Rhodobacter capsulatus SB 1003: one gene and its partner. The protein of the gene in region 1 interacts with the protein of each later gene in a pairwise test. Links are inferred from orthologs where the notes say so. Each region holds a gene or a part of one and is shown in the gene's direction. Other genes may lie near its edges.

Region 1 (3,407 bases):
CGTGAAGGGCCCGCATGAGGTCGCACTGGCCGATGGCCGGGTGATCAGCGCGAAACACATCCTGATTGCGGTCGGCGGGCGGCCTTTCGTGCCCGCCTTCGAGGGCGCAGAACACGTTCTGACCTCAAACGACCTCTTTCATCTGCCCGCGCTGCCCAAGCGCCTCCTGATCGTCGGCGGCGGCTATATCGCGTCCGAATTCGCCTGTGTCTTCAACGGGCTGGGGGTTTCGGTGGCGCAATGGAACCGCTCGCCGCTTCTGCGCAGCTTCGACACCGAATGCCGCGATCTGATCGTGGCGCAGATGAAAGCGCGCGGCATCGACGTGCATGAAAATGTCATCATCGACCGGGTCACGAAGACCGAAACCGGCGTCGTCGCCCATTGCGGCGATGGCCGGTCGCAGGAATTTGACGCCGTGGTTTACGCCACCGGCCGGGTGCCGAACACCGCCGGGCTGGGGCTGGAAGCCGCGGGCGTCAAGCTGGCCGCCAATGGCGCGGTGCTGGTTGACGCTTGGTCGCAGACCAATGTCCCCTCGATCTTTGCGGTGGGTGATGTGACCGACCGGATCAACCTGACCCCGGTCGCGATCCGCGAGGGGCACGCCTTTGCCGACACCGTCTTTGGCGCGAAACCGCGAGTAAGCGATCACGAGCTTGTCGCCTCGGCGGTCTTTACCCGGCCCGAATTCGGCACCTGCGGGCAAAGCGAGGAAGCCGCCCGCAAAGACGGCCCGATCGAGGTTTATACGAGCGCTTTCAAGCCGATGCGCTCGGCCTTTGCGGGGGCGGAGGACCGCGTTCTGATGAAACTGATCGTCTGCAAGGCGACGCGCAAGGTGCTGGGCTGCCACATCGTCGCGCCCGAAGCAGGCGAGATGATCCAGATGGCGGCCATCGCGATGAAGATGGGCGCGACCAAGGAGCAGTTCGACGCCACCTGTGCCGTGCATCCGACGATGGCCGAGGAACTGGTGACGATGCGGGCACCGACCCGGCATTCCTGAGCGAAGCGGTTGACATTGCGCAAACAATCCCCACTTCGGGGCAAGGACATTCGAAAGAGGACAGCATGACCAACGGAGGACCCTGGGGCTCGGGTGGCGGTGACGACCGCGAGCCGCCGCGCCGCCCCGGCCCGCGCCGGCCCAATGACAGCGCCCCCATTCCCGAAATCGACCAGATCGTGAAGAAGGGCACCGAGCAGCTGCGCGTCCTGATGGGCGGGCGCGGCGGTCCGGGCCGCCCCGGCGGCGGGCGCGACGACGGCCCGGCCTTCACGCTGGGCACGATCGCGATCGGCGCGGTGGCCCTGGCGGCCGTCTGGGCCTGGAGCTCGTTTTACACGGTGCAGCAGAACGAACGCTCGATCGAGCTGATGTTCGGCAAATACCACGCCACCGGCAACCCGGGCCTGAACTTCGCGCCCTGGCCGGTGGTGTCGAAAGTGGTGATCCCGGTCACCGACGAACGCACCACCGAGGTCGGCACCGGCCGCACCCGCGCCATCGGCACTTCGGAAAGCAGCGACGGCGTGTTCTCCTCGGGGCGCAGCAGCGATTTCGTCACCGATTCCGGGCTGATGCTGACGCGCGACCAGAATATCGTCGATGTCAGCTACCAGATCGTCTGGAACGTCTCGGACCCGTCGAAATTCCTGTTCAACCTCGCCGACCCCGAGGACACGATCCGCGCCGTCAGCGAATCCGCCATGCGCGACATCATCGCGCGGTCCGAACTGGCGCCGATCCTGAACCGCGACCGCGGCACCATCGCCGCGGATCTGCGCACCGCCGTTCAAGGCACGCTTGACAGCTATCAGGCCGGGATCAACATCGTGCGGGTGAACTTCAACCGCGCCGATCCGCCGCGCGAGGTGATCGACAGTTTCCGCGACGTGCAAGCCGCGCAGCAGGAACGCGACAAGCTGGAAAAAGAGGCCGACGCCTATGCCAACCAGGTGACGGCGGGCGCCCGCGGGCAGGCCGCGCAGCTGGTGCAGCAGGCCGAGGCCTATCGCGCCGAGGTGGTCAACGATGCCCAGGGTCAGGCCGCGCGCTTCACCTCGGTCTACGAGGAATACCGCAAGGCCCCCGAGGTGACGAAGCGGCGGATGTTCTATGAAACCATGAGCACGACGCTGGGCGGCGTGAACAAGGTGGTGATCGACGGGCAATCGGGCACCGTGCCCTATCTGCCGCTTGACCGGCTGCGGCCGGTGCAGCCGACGACCGGGGGGGCGAACTGATGAAGGCACAACTCCTGATCCCGATCGGCATCATCGCCGTGGGCCTTGGCCTGTCGTCGATCTACACGGTCGACGAACGCGAAAAGGCGCTGGTGCTGCAATTCGGCGAAGTGACCGCGGCGCGGACCGAACCGGGAATCGGCTTCAAGATCCCCTTCGTGCAGAATGTGGTGAAATATGATGACCGGATCATCAGCCTGACCACGCAACCGCTGGAAGTCACGCCGCTTGATGACCGTCGTCTGGTGGTCGATGCCTTTGCGCGCTGGCGCATCGTCGATGCGGTGAAGTTCCGCGAAGCGGTGGGCGATGGCGGCGAAAGCTTTGCCAAGAACCGGCTGGACGGCATCCTGAACAATGCGATCCGCGAAGTCATGGGCTCGGTGCCCTCGACGGCGGTTCTGTCGAATGACCGCACGGCGCTGATGAACAAGATCCGCGACATCGCCAAACGCGAGGCGAATGCGCTGGGCGTTGACGTGATCGACGTGCGGCTGACGCGCACCGACCTGCCCGAGCAGAACCTGGCCGCGACCTATGCGCGGATGCGGGCCGAGCGCGAACGCGAGGCGGCGGATGAACGCGCCCGCGGCGGCGAGGCGGCGCAGCGGGTGCGGGCGACCGCCGACCGCGAGGTGGTCGAACTCACCTCGGAGGCGCGCAAGCAGGCGGAAATCGTGCGCGGTCAGGCGGATGCGGAACGCAACCGGATCTATGCCGAAGCTTACGGCAAGGATGAAAGCTTCTTCGCCTTCACCCGGGCGCTGCAGTTCTATGCCGAAAGCCTGAAGCCGGGCACCTCCTCGCTGGTGACGGAACCGGGCAGCCTTTACTTCGACTATGAACGCTTCGTGACATCGCTGGCGGCGGGCGGCACCGCCCCCGCGGCCGGAAACTGATGGCGGCGGTTTTCACCGCTCTGGGCCTTGTGCTCGTGATCGAGGGGCTGGCACTTGTGCTGGCCCCTTCGCGCATTGTCGAGGTGCTGGCGCTGCTGGCCAGCCTTGGCCCGGTGGGGCGGCGCCGGATCGGCCTTGCGGCAGTGGCTGCGGGGGTGGGTGTCGTCGCGCTGGTGCGGGCCCTCACATGAGCCTCGCGGCGCTCTCACATCGAAGTGACGCCCCGCGACGGGCTTTCATTTGAACGGCGCGACGCTT
Region 2 (3,428 bases), 820 kb from region 1 along the record:
CCGGGCGGAATTGCGCGGCCATCTGCAGCGGCAGGGGATCGGCTGGATCGAGGATCCCTCGAACGAGAACGACCGGTTCGACCGGGTCAAGGCGCGCAAGGCGCTGGCGGCGCTGGCGCCGCTGGGCATCACCGCGGGCAAGCTGTCGACGGTGGTGGGGCATCTGGCGATGGCCGAGCAATCGGTGCTGTGGTCGCTTGACCATCTGATCGCGGCGCATGTGCGCTTTGACGCCGGCGATGTGGTGATCGACGCGCAGGGGTTTCGCGATGCCTTCGACCCCGAGACCGGGCGGCGGCTGCTGAATGCGGCGCTGGTCTGGGTGTCGGGAAGCTATTATCCGCCGCGGGCGGTGCAGGTGATCGATGTTCTGACGACCTGGCGCACCCGGCGCGACCGCACGCTGCATGGCTGCCGCATTCTGGTTGGCGACGAGGCGATCCGCATCACCCGCGAGGCGCGGGCGGTGGCGGCGCTGCGCCTGCCCTTCGGTCAGGTCTGGGACGGCTGGCGGATCGAGGGGCCGGACCGGCCGGGGCTGATGCTGGCGGCCCTTGGCGCCGAGGGGCTGCGCCAGCTGGGCGAGGGCTGCAGCCGTGCCCGCCCGCGCGCCAGCCTGCTGGCCTCGCCCGCGGTCTGGCAGGGCGAAACGCTGCTGGCCGCGCCGGTTGCGGGCTGGAAAAACGGCTATGAGGCGCGTTTGGTGCGGCCAAGCTTCACATCCGCACTAATCAGACGTTGAACCTGCGCACTTAATCCCTATTTTCACACCAAAGGCACCGCACCCCATGCGGTGCCCTGTCATTCTTCGGAGGTTTCTCTTGGGCAATCTGCGCAACATCGCCTTCTGGGCCCTGCTGTTCGTGCTCATCCTGGTGCTGTTCAACCTGCTCGGCAGCGGGCAGGGTCCGCTCAATGCCCGGCAAGTGTCCTATTCCGACTTCATCGCCGCCGTGGACAAGGGCGACGTGAAGCAGGTGCAACTGGATGGCGAGGATGTGCGCTACCAGGACAGCAAGGGCGACAATTACTCGACCACAAAGGAAGGCACCGACGCCATCGCCGACAAGCTGGTGGCCAAGGGCATCACCGTCAATGTGGTCAAGCAGCAGCAATCGGGTCTGATGTCGATCCTGGGCGTCTGGCTGCCCTTCCTTGTCATGATCGGGCTTTGGGTCTTCTTCATGAACCGGATGCAGGGCGGCGGCAAAGGCGGCGCGATGGGCTTTGGCAAGTCCAAGGCCAAGCTTTTGACCGAAAAGCACGGCCGGGTGACCTTTGACGATGTCGCGGGCATCGACGAGGCCAAGGAAGAGCTTGAGGAAATCGTCGAATTCCTGCGCAACCCGCAGAAATTCAGCCGTCTGGGCGGCAAGATCCCGAAAGGCGCGCTGCTCGTTGGCCCGCCCGGCACCGGGAAAACCCTGCTGGCCCGCGCGATTGCCGGGGAAGCCGGTGTGCCCTTCTTCACCATCTCGGGCTCTGATTTCGTCGAGATGTTCGTGGGTGTCGGCGCCAGCCGTGTCCGTGACATGTTCGATCAGGCGAAGAAGAACGCGCCCTGCATCGTCTTCATCGACGAGATCGACGCCGTGGGCCGGGCCCGCGGCGTCGGCATCGGCGGCGGCAACGACGAACGCGAGCAGACGCTGAACCAGCTTCTGGTCGAGATGGACGGGTTCGAGGCGAACGAGGGGATCATCATCGTCGCGGCGACGAACCGCAAGGACGTGCTTGATCCGGCGCTGCTGCGTCCGGGCCGCTTCGACCGGCAGATCCATGTGCCGAACCCCGATATCAAGGGCCGCGAAAAGATCCTGTCGGTGCACGCGAACAAGATCCCGCGCGGGCCGGATGTCGATCTGCGCACCATCGCCCGCGGCACCCCCGGTTTCTCGGGTGCCGATCTGGCGAACCTGGTGAACGAGGCCGCGCTGATGGCCGCGCGGGTTGGGCGTCGCTTCGTGACGATGGAAGATTTCGAAAACGCCAAGGACAAGGTGATGATGGGGGTCGAGCGGCGCTCGATGGTGCTGACCCCCGAGCAGAAGGAAATGACCGCCTATCACGAGGCCGGGCATGCCGTCGTCGGCATGAAGCTGCCGAAATGCGACCCGGTCTACAAGGCGACGATCATTCCGCGCGGTCAGGCGCTGGGGATGGTGGTCAGCCTGCCCGAGATGGACCGGCTGAACTACCACAAGGACGAGGCCAAGCAGAAGATCGCCATGACCATGGCGGGCAAGGCGGCCGAGATCCTGAAATGGGGCGAAGAGGCCGTCTCGAACGGTCCGGCGGGCGACATCATGCAAGCCAGCGCGATCGCGCGGGCGATGGTGATGCGCTGGGGGATGTCGGACAAGGTCGGCAATATCGACTATTCCGAAGCGCATGAGGGCTATCAGGGCAATACCGCGGGCTTCTCGGTCTCGACCAAGACCAAGGAGCTGATCGAGGAAGAGGTCCGCATCCTGATCGAGAACGGCTATATCGAGGCGCGGCGCATCCTTGAGGAAAACATCGAGGAATGGGAACGGCTGGCGCAGGGTCTTCTGGAATATGAAACCCTGACCGGCGACGAGATCCGCAAGGTGATGGCGGGCGAGACGCTGGGCGGCGATGACGACCGGCCCTCGGGCAGCCTGCCCACGGTGACCTCGTTGCCGCGCACGAAACCCGTGGCCAAGCCCGGCATCGCGCCCGAACCGAATGCCTGAACCGAACGCCTGAGGCGTTCGCGACAGATCCGACCATCAGGCCTGCGCCGGGGAACCGGCGCAGGTTTTTTCTGCGATCAAAGCAGGAAGTTGTCCGCCACGGGCATCGGCAGATCGCTGCCCGACAGGGTCAGGGCGAAATCGGCCACCCGGTCGCCGTCGAGATCGGCCAGCGCCCGCCACCCGTCTGCGCCGCCGACGACGCGCAATTCCGCCCCTGCGCCGGTGAAGGCCTTGGTGCCGAGGAAGGTGAAGGCGGCATCCCCCGGCGCATTGCGGTTCGCGTCGATGCCGGAAAGATCGATCCGGTCGCCCTCGGCGCCCTTGAAATCGGTGATCTTGTCAAAGCCCGCCCCGGCGCCGCTGTCGGAGACGGTGGCGAAGACGAACCGATCGGCGCCGAAGCCGCCGGTCAGCAGATCGGAGCCGCGCCCCGAGATCAGCACGTCATCGCCCGCATCCCCCGCCAGCGTGTCGTTGCCGTCGCCGCCGTCGATCCGGTCATTGCCGCTGTTGCCGTTGATCCGGTCGGTGCCAAGACCGCCGGTCACGGTGTCATTGCCGTTGCCCGCCTGGATCACATCGCGGCCGATGCCGCCATCCAGAAGGTCGTTGCCATTGCCGCCCTGCAGCGTGTCATCGCCCCGTCCGCCCAGCGCGGTGTCGTTGCCGCCGCCCATCGACAGCAGGTCGTTGCCCAGCCCGCCGTCA

What was found.
Region 2: the proteins of hflK (region 1) and ftsH interact in binary tests that used the Escherichia coli proteins (3 or more experiments, as listed by UniProt). The link is inferred for Rhodobacter capsulatus SB 1003 from one-to-one orthologs.

What each region holds. Positions count from the first base shown.
Region 1 is NC_014034.1:2,571,025-2,574,431, forward strand. What follows is about bases 276-3,162. They hold hflK (FtsH protease activity modulator HflK), read left to right. Parts: upstream 276-1,074; coding sequence 1,075-2,250; downstream 2,251-3,162. Other genes in these bases: gorA (glutathione-disulfide reductase), read left to right, coding at 276-1,009; hflC (protease modulator HflC), read left to right, coding at 2,247-3,149; RCAP_RS11865 (DUF2065 family protein), read left to right, coding at 3,149-3,162. Outside these bases: more of gorA, read left to right, coding at 1-275; more of RCAP_RS11865, read left to right, coding at 3,163-3,340.
Region 2 is NC_014034.1:3,390,220-3,393,647, reverse strand. The notes cover bases 362-3,269. They hold ftsH (ATP-dependent zinc metalloprotease FtsH), read left to right. Parts: upstream 362-821; coding sequence 822-2,717; downstream 2,718-3,269. Other genes in these bases: RCAP_RS15765 (calcium-binding protein), read right to left, coding at 2,795-3,269; tilS (tRNA lysidine(34) synthetase TilS), read left to right, coding at 362-742. Outside these bases: more of tilS, read left to right, coding at 1-361; more of RCAP_RS15765, read right to left, coding at 3,270-3,428. UniProt on the Escherichia coli protein: Acts as a processive, ATP-dependent zinc metallopeptidase for both cytoplasmic and membrane proteins. Plays a role in the quality control of integral membrane proteins.